2 linked regions of the Vreelandella piezotolerans genome follow. The protein of the gene in region 1 interacts with the protein of each later gene in a pairwise test. Links are inferred from orthologs where the notes say so. Each region holds a gene or a part of one and is shown on either strand. Other genes may lie near its edges. The genes, in order: GYM47_RS06090 and GYM47_RS07355.

Evidence for each region.
Region 2: the proteins of GYM47_RS06090 (region 1) and GYM47_RS07355 interact in binary tests that used the Escherichia coli proteins (3 or more experiments, as listed by UniProt). The link is inferred for Vreelandella piezotolerans from one-to-one orthologs.

What each region holds. Positions count from the first base shown.
Region 1 is NZ_CP048602.1:1,315,257-1,323,576, reverse strand. Bases 2,763-5,761 are described here. They hold GYM47_RS06090 (sulfate/molybdate ABC transporter ATP-binding protein), read left to right. Parts: upstream 2,763-3,714; coding sequence 3,715-4,809; downstream 4,810-5,761. Other genes in these bases: GYM47_RS06080 (thiopurine S-methyltransferase), read right to left, coding at 5,492-5,761; GYM47_RS06085 (YajG family lipoprotein), read left to right, coding at 4,890-5,483; cysW (sulfate ABC transporter permease subunit CysW), read left to right, coding at 2,891-3,718; cysT (sulfate ABC transporter permease subunit CysT), read left to right, coding at 2,763-2,891. In the rest of the region: rpe (ribulose-phosphate 3-epimerase), read right to left, coding at 38-736; thiosulfate ABC transporter substrate-binding protein CysP, read left to right, coding at 990-2,027; more of cysT, read left to right, coding at 2,037-2,762; more of GYM47_RS06080, read right to left, coding at 5,762-6,124; GYM47_RS06075 (TIGR04211 family SH3 domain-containing protein), read right to left, coding at 6,156-6,791; GYM47_RS06070 (DUF1820 family protein), read right to left, coding at 6,877-7,206; GYM47_RS06065 (ATP-grasp domain-containing protein), read left to right, coding at 7,415-8,320. UniProt on the Escherichia coli protein: Part of the ABC transporter complex CysAWTP involved in sulfate/thiosulfate import. Responsible for energy coupling to the transport system.
Region 2 is NZ_CP048602.1:1,604,779-1,611,132, forward strand. Bases 3,102-5,999 are described here. They hold GYM47_RS07355 (glutamate-5-semialdehyde dehydrogenase), read left to right. Parts: upstream 3,102-3,845; coding sequence 3,846-5,153; downstream 5,154-5,999. Other genes in these bases: GYM47_RS07350 (hypothetical protein), read right to left, coding at 3,102-3,702; nadD (nicotinate-nucleotide adenylyltransferase), read left to right, coding at 5,150-5,824; rsfS (ribosome silencing factor), read left to right, coding at 5,965-5,999. Also shown: GYM47_RS07335 (LysE family translocator), read left to right, coding at 1-488; GYM47_RS07340 (bifunctional DedA family/phosphatase PAP2 family protein), read right to left, coding at 499-1,896; GYM47_RS07345 (diguanylate cyclase domain-containing protein), read right to left, coding at 1,925-2,851; more of GYM47_RS07350, read right to left, coding at 2,848-3,101; more of rsfS, read left to right, coding at 6,000-6,351; 23S rRNA (pseudouridine(1915)-N(3))-methyltransferase RlmH, read left to right, coding at 6,348-6,354. UniProt on the Escherichia coli protein: Catalyzes the NADPH-dependent reduction of L-glutamate 5-phosphate into L-glutamate 5-semialdehyde and phosphate. The product spontaneously undergoes cyclization to form 1-pyrroline-5-carboxylate.

The sequences.
Region 1 (8,320 bases):
ATCAGCCGCCCTTTTGTGTTTTAGCGCGCTTTCCGTCTCAGCGCACCTTAGCGAGCTGCGTTCGCATCTGCTGAATCACGCTGTCGTAGCCATGCGGGTCGCTTGCCTGATGGGCGTTAAAAATCGCCGAACCAGCAACAAAGGTATCGGCACCAGCGGCGGCGATGTCTGCAATATTGTCGACTTTCACGCCGCCATCGATTTCAAGGCGAATCGGCAAGTCCGCCGCATCGATACGCGCCCGTGCCTCGCGCAGTTTGTCCAACGTACCGGGAATGAATGACTGGCCGCCAAACCCAGGATTGACGCTCATCAGCAGCACCATATCCACTTTATCCATCACATAATCGAGGTATGACAACGGTGTGGCCGGGTTGAACACCAACCCTGCTTTGCAGCCGCCATCACGAATGAGCTGCAAAGAGCGATCGATATGTTCGGAGGCTTCGGGGTGAAAAGTGATGTAGCTAGCCCCAGCCTCGATGAAATCGCTGATCATACGATCCACTGGCTTCACCATCAGATGAACATCGATGGGTGCGGTCACACCATGGTCGCGAAGGGCCTTGCATACCATCGGCCCAATGGTCAGGTTTGGCACGTAATGGTTATCCATCACATCAAAATGCACCACATCGGCGCCAGCCGCCAGAACGTTATCGACCTCCTCGCCCAACCGCGCAAAATTGGCGGAGAGTATCGACGGGGCAATCAAAAATTCCTGGGCAGCGCTCATGGCGGGGTCCTCGGATAAACAGTACGTGATGATGAGATAAGAAAGACATTCAAGCGCATATCTTACCAGAGCTGCTCACGAAGCCCTATGCCCAGAACGCACGACCAACCAGCCTGAAAGACGGGCCATGCTCGCTCGATACGTCAACACATATTTCCAAATAGAATATAAAACACGATTGTAATTCCACAATCCAAGGTTTAACCTTAACAGCATTGCGAGCATCATCGCCCATCGTTTCTAGGAGTTTGCAATGACGTCATCCACTGCATTCCGTACTACCCTTCGCCGCAGCCTGCTGGCCGTCGCCCTAGGTACTGCCGTTTCTGGCATGACCTTCTCCAGCGCTGCCGTTGCTCAGGAACGCGAGCTACTGAACTCTTCCTACGACATCGCCCGTGAGCTGTTTGCCGCCATCAACCCAGAGTTCCAGGCATGGTGGGAAGAGGCGCATGACGAAGAAGTCGCCATCAGTCAGTCGCACGGCGGCTCCTCTGCTCAGGCGCGTGCCATCATGCAGGGGCTACGTGCCGACGTCGTGACGTTCAACCAAGTGACCGATGTTCAGGTACTGGCCGATGCGGGTCTGGTAGCAGAAGATTGGCAGGATGCGTTCCCGAACAACGCCTCGCCCTACTACTCCACCACGGCGTTTTTGGTGCGTAAAGGCAACCCTAAGGGCATCGAAAGCTGGGATGACTTAGCCCAGGAAGACGTTCAGATCGTTTTCCCTAACCCGAAAACCTCGGGTAACGGCCGCTACACCTACTTAGCCGCTTGGGGCTTCGCCGAAAACGAATTCGACGGTGACGAAGAGCAGATACAGGACTTCATGCGCACTTTCCTGCGTAACGTTGCCGTCTTCGACACCGGCGGCCGTGGTGCCACGACCAGCTTCATCGAGCGCGGCATTGGTGATGTATTGATCAGCTTCGAGTCAGAAGTGAACAATATCCGCAGCGAGTACGGCAGCGATGACTACGAAGTGGTCGTTCCGCCAGTCAGCATTCTGGCCGAATTCCCGGTGGCAGTCGTGGGTGAGAACGCCGAGCGTAACGGGAACAGCGACCTCGCCCAGGGCTACCTGGAGTACCTCTACACCGAAGAAGCGCAGCGCCAGCTAGCAGGTTTCAACTACCGCGTTCATAACGAGACGGTGGTCGACGAGTTTGCCGACCAGTTCCCCGACACCGAGCTATTCGAAGTCGAGAACGTGTTCGGCAGCTGGGAAGAAGCGATGGAGACCCACTTCGAAGGCGGTGCTCTTCTCGATCAACTGCAGCGTCGTTAACGGTATCTCATGAGCCAGTTAGCATTTTGGCGATCCGGCAGCACGCGCGTGCTGCCGGGTTTTGGTCTATCCATGGGCATCAGCGTGCTGTTCATCTCGCTGGTACTGCTTCTGCCGATGACGGGGCTGTTCGGTCAGCTTTCCGAACTGAGCTTGGCCGAGTATGTTGCGATCATCACCGAGGGCCGCGTGGTGGCCAGCTACATGGTCACCATCGGCGCGGCAGCGGTCGCCGCGCTGGTGAATGCGGTATTTGGCCTGCTTTTGGCTTGGGTACTGGTACGCTATGAGTTCCCCGGCAAACGCCTGCTCGATGCGCTGATGGATCTCCCTTTTGCCCTGCCCACCGCAGTGGCAGGCATTACCCTCGCCACGCTTTATGCGGGCAACGGTTGGGTGGGCAGTATCATCGAGCCGATGGGGTTTCAGGTCGCTTATACTTGGGTGGGAATTGCCCTAGCGATGGCCTTCACCAGTATCCCTTTCGTGGTGCGCACGGTTCAGCCGGTGCTGGAAGATTTACCCGCCGAAGTGGACGAAGCCGCGATGTCCCTGGGTGCCACCGATGGCGTGGCATTTCGCCGCGTCATCATGCCGCATCTATGGCCCGCGCTCGTCACCGGCACCGGGCTTGCCTTCGTGCGCTCACTGGGCGAGTTCGGCGCGATCATCTTCATTGCGGGTAACATGCCCTACGAAACCGAAATTACCGCGCTGATGATCTTCGTCAAGCTGCAGGAGTATGACTATGCGGGGGCATCCGCCATTGCCTCGGTGGTGCTGTTCGTCTCGCTAGCACTGCTGCTCGCCATCAACATCTGGCAGGGGCGTTTCGTGCGCCGCCTGCATGGAGGAAAAGGATAATGCGCCGGATTGGTGACGCGCCCACCGTGCGGCGCTTGTTGATTGGCGCAGCCTTGCTGCTGTCCGCGCTATTTCTGCTGCTGCCGCTGGTGGCTATTTTTGCTCAAGCGTTCTCTCAAGGTGTGGCAGTGTTTTGGGGGAACGTGAGCAATACGTTCACTCTGCACGCCATTGGTCTCACGCTGATCATCGCGCTGATGACCATCCCCATCTGCTTGGTCTTCGGTGTCGCCTTGGCGTGGCTGGTGACGCGCTTTAGCTTTCCGGGACGGCGCATTCTGCAAACGCTGATCGACATTCCGTTTGCCGTCTCTCCTGTCGTCGCTGGCTTGATCTATCTCCTACTGTACGGCCGCAACGGCTGGATCGGAGGCTGGCTCGATAGCCACGACATTCAGCTGATGTTCGCCTGGCCGGGCATTTTGATGGTGACCGTCTTCGTCACCTGCCCATTCGTGGCGCGGGAATTGATTCCGCTCATGCAGGCGCAAGGGTCACGCGAGGAAGAAGCCGCCGTGACGTTAGGTGCTTCTGGTTGGACGACGTTTTGGCGGGTCACACTGCCCAACATCCGCTGGGCACTACTGTACGGCATCATCCTGACCAATGCCCGTGCGGTGGGTGAATTTGGCGCGGTGTCGGTTGTCTCAGGAGCCATTCGCGGGCAAACCAATACGCTACCGCTACACCTAGAGCAGCTTTATCAGGACTACAACGCCGTCGGGGCGTTTGCCAGCGCTGCGCTGTTGGCGCTGATTGCCCTGTTCACGCTTGCGGCCAAGGCAGGCCTTGAATGGCGCGCATCGCGCCGGGAGGCATTCTCATGAGTATTCGCTTACAGAATATCGCCAAACACTTTGCCAACACCCAGGCGCTCGAACCGATCAATTTGGATATTCACGAAGGTGAACTGGTGGGCTTGCTAGGCCCCTCCGGCTCGGGCAAAACCACTCTGCTACGCATCATAGCCGGCCTGGAAAGCGCCGACCGCTCGCCGCAGCCGGGTAAAATACTGTTCGGCGACCGTGACGTTACCCACGTGCACGTTCGCGATCGTCGTATCGGCTTCGTCTTCCAGCACTACGCCCTGTTTCGCCATATGAGCGTCTATGACAACGTGGCGTTTGGTCTCACGGTGATGCCGAAAAAGCGTCGTCCTTCCAGCGGCGACATTCGTGCACGGGTGTTTAGACTCCTGGAAATGGTTCAGCTTCAGCACTTGGCAAATCGGCTCCCTGCACAGCTTTCCGGTGGCCAGCAGCAGCGCGTATCGTTGGCGCGCGCACTCGCCGTAGAGCCAGACGTACTGTTGCTCGATGAGCCGTTTGGGGCATTGGATGCTAAAGTGCGTCAAGATCTGCGCCGCTGGCTGCGTCGCCTGCACGACGAGCTGAACTTCACCAGCGTGTTCGTCACCCACGATCAGGAAGAAGCACTGGAGCTCTCAGACCGTGTGGTCGTCATGAGCAACGGCCGCATCGAGCAGATCGACACGCCGGATACGCTCTACCGCGCGCCGAAGAACCGCTTCGTGTTCGAGTTCTTGGGGGATGTGAACCACCTAGAAGGGCGCGTTCGCAATGGCGTACTGACCTGCGGCGATGCCCACCTGAACGTGGACTTGTCCGACGGCGATGAAGAGCTGTTGCTCCGCCCCCATGAGGTGCGCCTTGCAGAGGAGCCCAGTGCGGAGTGCCACCTACCGGTGACCGTTACCGCCATCTCCCCGGTCGGTGCCGAAGTGCGCGTAGAGCTAGAGGCCGACTGGCTAGCCACTCCGTGGCAAGCCACCGTTCGCCATGCCGATTTCGAGCGCCTGCATATGCGCCGCGGCCAGCGGTTGTTTGCCCATCCGCGCCAGTGGCACCGTTTCAAAGAAGAGGCCAAAATACCCGAGCAACAGACCCGCGTGGCCTAGCCATGGCTGGCGTCTCGCGTAAACTCAGGTCTATACTGCGGCCTTTGTCTCGTTCAACCAGGATGATTGCGGAGAGTAATATGCGTCGGCGTCACTTTTTACGCGCGTCGGGTGCGCTGCTGGCCACCTTACTGGTAGCAGGCTGCGCAAGCCCTCAGTATCTACAGCTCAACCCCACCCGTAGCGCCAACGTGCCACAAACCGGCTCGGGTCAACAAGTTACCGTCGTGGCCGTCGACGCCCGGCCGAGTGAAGTCATTGGTACGCGGACGGGCGGCAACATGTCCACCGCGCAGATTACCGTCAGCAGTCACGAATTGATCCCGCGCCTGCAGGCCGAAGCCGAACGCGCCGCCAGCGATATGGGGTTCACTCCCACCCGCGAAACCGCGCAGGGTCGTCCCAGTTTGACGCTAGAGCTTGCCAGCTTGGATTACGGACGTGGCGACAGTGGCCAGCCGCTGATCGATGAAGCGCGCATCGAAGGGGTGTTCCGTGCGATCGCACACAACCAGGGCACGACTTATACCGGCACGTATACGTCACGCCGTACCCAAGGCTACGCCATCAAGCCCGGCGAGGATGCCAATACACGTATGCTCAACGATCTGCTTAGCGATGGACTGAATCGGGCGTTCAGTGACCCAGAGCTGGGCAGGCTGCTAGCCCGATAAGCGCTCGTTTATACCCGTGGCCCGCGACGTTCTAACGCCCATAGGCTCTCGCTGCGGCCACGAGCATCAGCCTCTAGACGAGCCAGCAGCTCGACATGGAAGTTGGGCGTCATCAAGCGCTCGATTTCGTCATCCGGCACGCTAAAAGGCGGCCCCGCTTCGCCATCGCCATGGGTAAGCCCCACCAACAGCCCTTTTGCTCCCGGCGGGGTCAATTGCGCCAAATGAAAGGCATAACGCTCTCGCGTTGCCGGTGGCAATGCAATCAAAGAGGCCCGGTCGTAGAACGCGCCCACTTCTGCCGCTTGCTGAATATGCAGATGAAAAAAGTCACCGCACCACAGCTCGATACTGCCCTGCCGAGACACCTCGAACCCCGCTTGGGTATAGCGCGAAACACCGCTGCGTCGCTGAGCCAAAAACTGCTCGATGGCCTCCGGTGCAAGCTCGATGCCGAGCACTGGGTGCCCGCGATCCGCCAGCCAGCGCATGTCTAGGCTCTTCCCACATAGTGGCACCAGCACTTTGGTCCCATCGGCCACGCCTAATTCCGGCCAGTGCTTGACCAGCGCAGGATGAGTCTCCTCGAGATGAAAGCCGATGCGCCCCTCTTGCCAGCGCTGCCGCCAGGGATTCTCCATGAGCTACCTCGTTATTGCTTGGAAAGCACGTTTAGAACCAGCGATCGCGCTTTTTACGACGGCGCGGTAAATGCGGCACGATCAAGCCTACCAACAGACCGGCCCCTGCCACACCGCCACCGTACATGAAGTAGCGCATCAGCAAGTCCTCCTCCTGGGTATCCAAGCGGGCCTGCAGGGCGCGCACCTGCTGGCGAGACTGCTCCGCTTGATTGTCCAACTCGGCGTTTCGGGCTTCCAGGTCGGCGATACGCTGCTCGCGAATATCCAGAGTTTCCGTCATGGAGGAAACCCGCTGCTCCCAGGTATCGTTGATTCCGTCTAGCTCTTGCGTCAGCTCTTCAACTTGGGCTTGCAGCTCGGGAAGCTGCTGACGCGCGCTGGGCGTTTGCTGCAGCTCATTGCTGAGCACCCAAACGGTGTCGCCGCTGTTACTGCGTACCCGTGTGTAATCGCCGCTGGTTTCCAGCACCTCGACCTGCTCGCCGGCGTTCAGCGTTCCCACAATGCGATAACCATCTGTCGGCCCGCTACGCACATAGGTGCTCAGTTCATCGCTCACCCAAGCTTGGCTATCGGATTGAGCTAGCGCTGCTTGGCTGCTCACGGTTAACAGCACGCCCACAGCGGCGGCATAACAGTTACTGCGAATTTTTTCTACTTGCATGACGTCATGTCCTGGTCAAAAAAACGCGCGTGGCCGACGAAGCCGCCGCGCGTGTCGCTCAAAGCGTTGCGCATGTCTTAGGCGCTTACCCTTCCCCGCGGGGCGGTAACGGGAAGGGACGAGGAAACTCTGCGACGCGAGCATCACTTTTCACGGCTTTCAACGGGCCTTCACGCTCTACCTCATCGATCCGCACAATGGCATTCAACGGCAGGTAGCTACGCTTCACTCCCTCGAAGGTTCGCTGCAGTTTTTCCGCTCCTGGATCCACCACCACCCGCGACGCATCGTCAAAGACAAACTCCTCGACTTCAATAAAGCCCCAGAGTTCGCTTTGAAAGATCTCTCTGACGTATAAATCCCAAATTTCACCCTGCTGGTGAACCACTACACGGTAGATCGGCTTGGCCGCCATCTTGGCCTAATCCTCTTGCCACTTGAACGTATCGTTACTGGGCAAGCCTACCATATTCGCGCTGGGCTCTTTAGCAGACATCGCTAACGTGGGCGAATTCCCGCTATTTTCGCTTCAGAAGCTGCTAATTAGCCCAGAATGGTTCGGGTCGTGTATGGTGAAGAGAGCAGTTGGCAAGACCATTCATCACCCCAGAGGAGTCAACACCATGCAAAAGGATCCCAATAAGGGCTATATCGCCCTCTTAGGCTGGAGCCTCAATGCGATCGAAGCGGCGGAAAACTTTGACCGCCGATATATCGTGGTGGCACCCGACTGGGCGGAGGAGTACTGCCAAAAGCACGACATTCCCTACGTCCCTTGGAACTTCGAGCGCCTCAATGACCGCTCCATGGAGATCGCCGAAACGCTCAAGGAAAAAGGCGTCGACGTGGCGATCCCCCTATTCGAAGAGACCGTGGAGTGGGCGGGGGCCATCAACTCGGTGCTGCTCGACAATCCGCGTCTTTACGGCCAGTCGCTGCTACTGCGTGATAAGGCACTCATGAAACGCCGCGCACAGCTTGGTGGCATTCGGGTGGGCATTTTCGAAGAAGCCCACGACAAAGAGGATGTCATCCGCTTTCTCAAGCGCGTCAACCAGACGCTGTTGAAGCTCGATGGCGACCCCAACGACCCCATCCACCTCAAGGCCTTCGACAAAGCGGGTTGTTTGGGCCACCGGGTCATTCGTACCCCTGACGAAGTCGATACGATCCCCGAGGAGGAGTTTCCAGTCCTGATGGAGTCACACCTGGATGGCTGGGAGTTCGCGGTAGAGGCGTGGATTCACGATGGCAAAATCGCCTTTTTGAACATTTCCGAGTACGTCACGCTGGGCTACTCGGTCTTCGTGCCTGCTTCCCCAGAATTGGAGAAGTATCGCGCGCAAATCACCGCGCAGATCGAAAAACTGATCAAAGCCTTCGATATCGAATTCGGTCTGATTCACCCCGAATACTTCGTCACCAGCGACGGTGAGATGTACTTTGGTGAGGTCGCCTACCGTCCGCCGGGCTTCAAAGTCTTCGAACTGTTGGAGCGGGTTTACGGCTTTAACGCCTATCAGGCGTCC
Region 2 (6,354 bases), 290 kb from region 1 along the record:
GGGAGCTGATCGGCGTCGGTTTCGTGGCGGCGGCGGCGGGGGCGGGCGTCGCTGCTTTGATGCTGCGCCAGCCCGAACTATTCATCGCCTTCAAGTGGGTGGGCGGTGCCTATTTGGCCTATTTGGGCATCATGATGTGGCGCTCACGTGGGCGGATGGCCATTCCTAGCGAGCTGGATACAGGGCCCGCGGCGGGGCGTCTTCAGTTAGCGACTCAGGGGCTGGTCACCGCGGTGGCCAATCCCAAGGGATGGGCATTTTTCATGGTGCTGTTGCCCCCCTTTTTGGACGGCAGCAGGCCTTTGGCTCCGCAGTTGAGCCTGTTGATCGCGGTGATTTTGACCATCGAATTTGCCAGCATGCTGGTGTATGCCACTGGTGGTAAAACGCTACGTAAGGTGCTGGGCAAAAGTGGTAATGTCAGGCTATTGAACCGTATTGCGGGTACGTTGATGATCGGCGTGGGGCTCTGGCTAGCGCTTGGCTGAGCGTAATGCCTCAGACGGGCGGAAAGAACGCTACGCGTACGCTCAATAGCACGAGCGGCCCTAGCAACAGCGCTGCCCAGGGCAGCGCTGGCACCGGCGGCCGATAGCGGCGCTGCCAGTTGATTTGAACGACGGCGCACACGACCAATCCCAGCAATGCCCCGCCGATGAGATCACTCAACCAGTGAACGCCCAGCACCAAGCGGGACAGCGCCATCGGCAGCGCCGTTACCATGGCTAGCCAATAAACCCACATGCGCCTTTGTCGAGGCAGTCGTGATGCAGCGAAAGCGGCGAATAGGCCAACGACGACGACCCAGGTCGATGTATGCGCGCTGGGGTAGGAGAACGACCCGGTCAGATACTCCGGTGTGTCGGGCCTGGGTCTTGCGAAAACGGCCTTACCCAAGGTATTGAGCGCGCCGATGCCTCCCAATGCCAGCGCTCCATGGGTCAGTAAATCCCACCGTTTGATCCAGACGAGCCAGCCGAACCAAGGGAGCGTCAGCGCGACGATTCCCGCCTTGTCACCTATTTTGGCGAGCATCAGGCTGGTCGCCGTTAGCCAGTCGGTATCGAGCCAAGCGAAGAGCCGCTGTGCCTGAAGGTCGATCATCAGTGGCTCGGGATGCTTCAGCACCAGCAGTGTCCACGCGCAGGCCAAGGTGATCGCGAGGAGCGATAAGAACAGCGAGGCCAAGGGCACCTCGCCGCTACGGCTCATGGCTAGCCAGGGGCGCCGTATGGCGGGTACACGCCGAGCCAGCCCAGCGATGAAGAAATACACACGGCCATCACGTCCCACCTGAGCCCGACCCCATGAGAACACGATAGCGAGCCCTACGATGCTGGCGGCCATGACGAAAAGGGCCATTTCTACGTTAGCAGGAAGGTCGAGCCGTTGCTGCCAGGTGTGGCCCAACAAGTAGCCTGGTAGCAGATAGGCCGGAGCCCAGAGTGCAGCCGACGTAATGTTGGCCAGTAGAAAAGTTCGCGCTGGCATGTGCATCATGCCAGCGACAAGCGGAATGATAGGGCGCACCGGGCCGACGAAACGGCCAATGAACACCGAGTAAACGCCGTAATGCTCGAAGAAGCGCGCTCCTCGGCCCAGCCACTCTGGATGTTGCGATAGCGGCCAGCGTGTCAGCACACGCTCGCTGTAACGCGCGCCCAGTAAGTAGCTCAAGCCGTCGCCAAGTACGGCCCCGATGAAAGCCGCGCCGATTAGCCAAGGGAGGGCTATCATCTGATGCCCTGCCATCGACGCGGCCGCCGTGATCAGTACGACGCCTGGCACGAGTAAACCCACCAGTGCGAGAGATTCAATCAGCGCAATGCCCAGCACCAGAAGTAATAGCGCCGTCGGCGAAAGCGAAAGAGAGAGGAGCGTGTCAGCAGTCGGCAAGAGTGAATCCATCCACAAAACAAGAAAACTAGACGTTGGCCATCGCGTCGGCGCGTGCTTCCAGTCGCTGTATGTAGCGCTCGAAGCTCTCTTTGCGTAGCGGCAGGCAGGTGGCGATGCGGACTTCCAGCTGTCCGGTCTCGACCAGTACGCAGTGTGACAGCGACCGCTGCAGCCGTTCACGCACGAGCAGCGCGCCACTCTCACTGGTATCTGGCAGCACCAGCCAAAACGTAGCGCTGCCTGCGCGGCCCAGAATGTCGTGGTCTCGGCAGCGACTGTTGACCTCCTGACACAGCGCGGCTAGCAGTGCCGTTTGTGCCCGCAGGCCAAACTGCTCTCCGGCCATGTCCAATTGCGGGAGGTGGAGCACCAAGACGGCCAAGCGTTTGTTCAACATGGCAGCACGCTGGAATTCGTTGTTCAAGCGCTCTTTTAACGTGTCGACATGGTAGGCGTTGCAGTCACTGTCATTGGGGTCTGTGGCGAGAAGCAATGCGCGACGTCGGGCGTGTTCCCAAGGAGGCAGCGCAAGCAGCAGGGCCAAGACGACCACACCTAGCGAAAGTGGTATGACGCCGACCGGTGCCAGCCACCACCAGGCGATCAAGCTCGCCGTATTGACCGCCAGCGCACTCCATAAAGGAAGCAGCAAAAACGTCGCAGCCATCGGTAATCCCCACCACAGGGAGGACGTTTCCACGTTGGCATTCACCGCGCTTAGCACGACGACGTAGGTGCTGATCAGCAGTATCAAGCGAGGCAGCGCCGGCTGAGTGCCCTGGCCCACGTGCATTAACAGGCACGCTAATAGCAAGAGTGACACGAACAGAGGCACCAGCAGTTCGCGGTAGCTACCCATGGCATAGAGCCATAGCGTATAGGCGACCATCGCGATAATGCTAGTACCGTAAGCCAAGGTCATGAGACGTTTTGGGGAAAAGAGGGTATTCATGCCACCTCACGTAGGTGGGATGCCGGAAAGTGGCTCAACTCGTCGAGCGTCAACGAGGCAAGCTCGATGTCCATCAGGGGGGTGTGTTGCGTGAGCACGTTATCAGGCAGGGCGGCCACTAATAGCGTCCGGCGGCTGGCAGCTTCTCCTGGGGTTTTGGAGAGCATCAAGGTAGCCAGCGTCGTGCTGTTGAGACGGTAGACGTTCTCGAAATCGTAGGTAAGTTCGCATAGTTTTTGTGCCACCGGCCAAAGCTGGCGTCTTCTTACCCGAACGATGAGTACGTCGGCATGAATGGCTTCACGCTCTGAGCGGGTCTGTTCGCGTATCAAGTCTCGCAACAACTGCTCGCCAGCCCACAGATTCAAACCGGGTATGAGGCGTAACCGCTGACGAATGACGCCATTGATCGTCAGCAGTTGGTGGGTGCGCGACATGGCCAGCAGCAGTAGGATGCTCAAGGAGAGTGCCATCAACAGCCATTCGGGGAGCGGGATATGAGGTAGCAGCACGAGGCAACTGACCAGCGCAGCGCCACCGTTGAAAACGGCCGCCCAACGATCCTGGGGTAGCATGAACACGGCCCCCCAAGCCCAAATGAGTAGCGCATGTCGGTCTGGTGCGGAGGCGATGAGTCCCAGCAGAAGCGTGCCTGCGAGCATTTGCCAGGGCAAACCTCGGGAGCGGCGATGGCTAAAATCCAGGATCAAGGCGGTGATCAAGAGCCAGCCGATGGAGAGCCACATCATGACGGCCGCTGCAGGTTCCGCGCTGGGTATCCAGAGCGATAAAGCGACGGCCGCGGCAAGTAGATTAGCCTTCAATAGGCTGATTTTGTATTTGCTTTGCATGGTGGCTTACTATTTACCTGATGGCGAATGTCCCTAGCATAACGCATTGCTTGGCCTCGTCCTTCGAATCACTCAGTATTAGGCCATTCGGCGATACGATACGCCGCACTTCATCGGTAACGCTTACGACACAGGGAGATCGCATGCGCGGTTCTGAGACATTCCAACAAGACGCCCAACACCATCTGGCTGCCGGGGATGTGCCCGCGTACATGCAGCAGGTAGGGAAAAGTGCCCGAGCCGCTGCCAGCGTTCTGCGTCGCGCCGATACGCATGTCAAGAACCAGGCGCTGATCGCCATGGCATCGCGTGTCGATGCCGCGCGCAGCGAGATTTTACAGGCCAACGAGCAAGACATGCAGCGAGGCCGAGAAAACGGCCTGGATAGCGCGCTGTTGGACCGTTTGTCGCTCAATGATCAGCGCATTGACGCAATGATCGAGGGACTTCGTCAAGTGGCTACTTTGCCGGACCCCGTCGGCGAGATCGACGGTATGCGCTATCGCCCGAGCGGTATTCAAGTGGGCAAAATGCGTGTGCCGCTGGGCGTGATCGGCATCATTTACGAGTCGCGTCCCAACGTGACTATCGAAGCCGCTAGCCTGTGCCTGAAGTCGGGCAACGCCTGCGTGTTGCGCGGTGGCTCTGAGGCAAGCGCTTCCAACGCGGCGCTGAGCCGCTGTTTACAGGCAGGGCTGTCCGATGTGGGGCTTCCAGCAGGCACCGTGCAAGTCGTGGCGACGACCGACCGTGCCGCCGTAGGGGAGATGATCGCCATGCCAGCGTATATCGACGTGATCATTCCTCGGGGTGGTAAATCGCTGATCGAGCGCATCTCCCGCGATGCCAAAGTGCCCGTCATCAAGCATTTGGACGGCGTGTGTCATGTCTACATCGACGCGACGGCCGATCCTGCCAAAGCGCTGTCCATAGCGGTCAATGCTAAAACTCACCGCTACGGCACCTGCAACACCATGGAAACCTTGTTAGTGGACGCTGCGGTTGCGGATATCTTACTGCCGGAGCTGGCCCGGGCATATGCCGAGCACGACGTCGAGTTGCGTGGCTGCGAGCGTACACGAGCACTATTGCCCCAGGCGCTCGAGGCCAGCGAGGAGGATTGGCAAGCAGAGTACCTGGCTCCCATCCTGGCCATCAAAGTGGTGGACGGCGTGGACGAGGCCATCGAACACATCGAGCGCTATGGCTCCCACCATACCGATGCCATCGTGACACAAGATTACTCATTGGCGAGACGCTTCATGGCAGAGGTGGATTCGAGTTCGGTCGTGGTCAATGCCTCGACTCGCTTTGCCGATGGCTTCGAGTACGGTTTAGGCGCTGAAATCGGTATTTCTACCGATAAGCTGCATGCCCGTGGGCCGGTGGGACTTGAAGGATTGACGACCCAGAAATACATCGTGCTAGGTGACGGTCAGGTTCGACAATGAGCGAGACATCACGACGCCCGCCGCCATTGCGGGTGGGCATGATGGGGGGCACTTTCGACCCGGTTCATCATGGTCACCTGCGCAGCGCATTGGAAGTGCGTGAAGCCCTGGGGCTTGCGACGCTGCACATGGTGCCCGCGCCACAGCCGCCCCTGCGCGATACCCCCCGAGTATCGGCCGCCCAGCGCTTTGCGCTCCTGCAAGCGGGCATTGGCGATGCCTGTGGTCTCGTAGCCGATGATCGTGAGCTTAGACGGGAGGGCCCTTCCTACAGTGTCGATACGCTGGCGGAGCTTCGCCAGCACTACGGCGACGAGGTGTCGCTGGTCATGGTCATCGGCCAGGATGCGTTTTTGCGCTTGGCCAACTGGGACCGCGCCGAGCAGGTGTTTGGGCTGGCGCATGTGGTGGTCATTGCGCGTCCAGGCTATCCATCGCCTTGGCCGTCCGCACTGACGGAACTGGTTGGCCATCGCGAAGTCAGTAGTGTCAGCGAACTGATGAAGCGCACGCGGGGTGGTGTTTTACAGTTGGAGCTGCCATCACGGATGGCGATATCGGCAACGTACATACGCCAACGGTTGAAAGAGGGGAAAAGCGTGCGGTATCTGGTGCCTGAAGCGGTGGAGCAAGCAATTTTCAGTGGGCGGCTTTATCAAACCGGTGAATAGCGCTGGCAGTCGCGAAAGAAGCCGTTACAATGGCCCGCTTGCAGTTCGGTGCCACCGATCAGGTGGTGCCGTCATCGCATTTTATCAATCGACACGTCATCACCACACGTCACTACCACAAGGGGTTGCCTTCAGGAGTCATGCACATCGATACACTGAAAAACCTAGCGATCGACGCGCTAGAAGAGCTCAAAGCACGTGATATCACGCAACTCGACGTTGCCAAACTCACCGAAGTGACCGACCTGATGCTGATTGCCAGCGGTACTTCGACTCGCCACGTGGCGGCCCTGGCCCAAAATCTCGTCGAGAAAGCCAAAGCATCCGGTCTTCATCCCCGCGGCGTAGAAGGCGGCGACAATGCAGACTGGGTACTGGTCGATCTGGGTGACATCGTCGTCCACATCATGCTGCCCGAAGCGCGTGCGCTCTACGATCTCGAGCGGCTATGGGCAGACTTGCCCAGCGATGCTGGCGCGGTGAGTGAATCGCTCAAGCAGTTCGAAGAGCGAGCCACGATGTCATGAGGA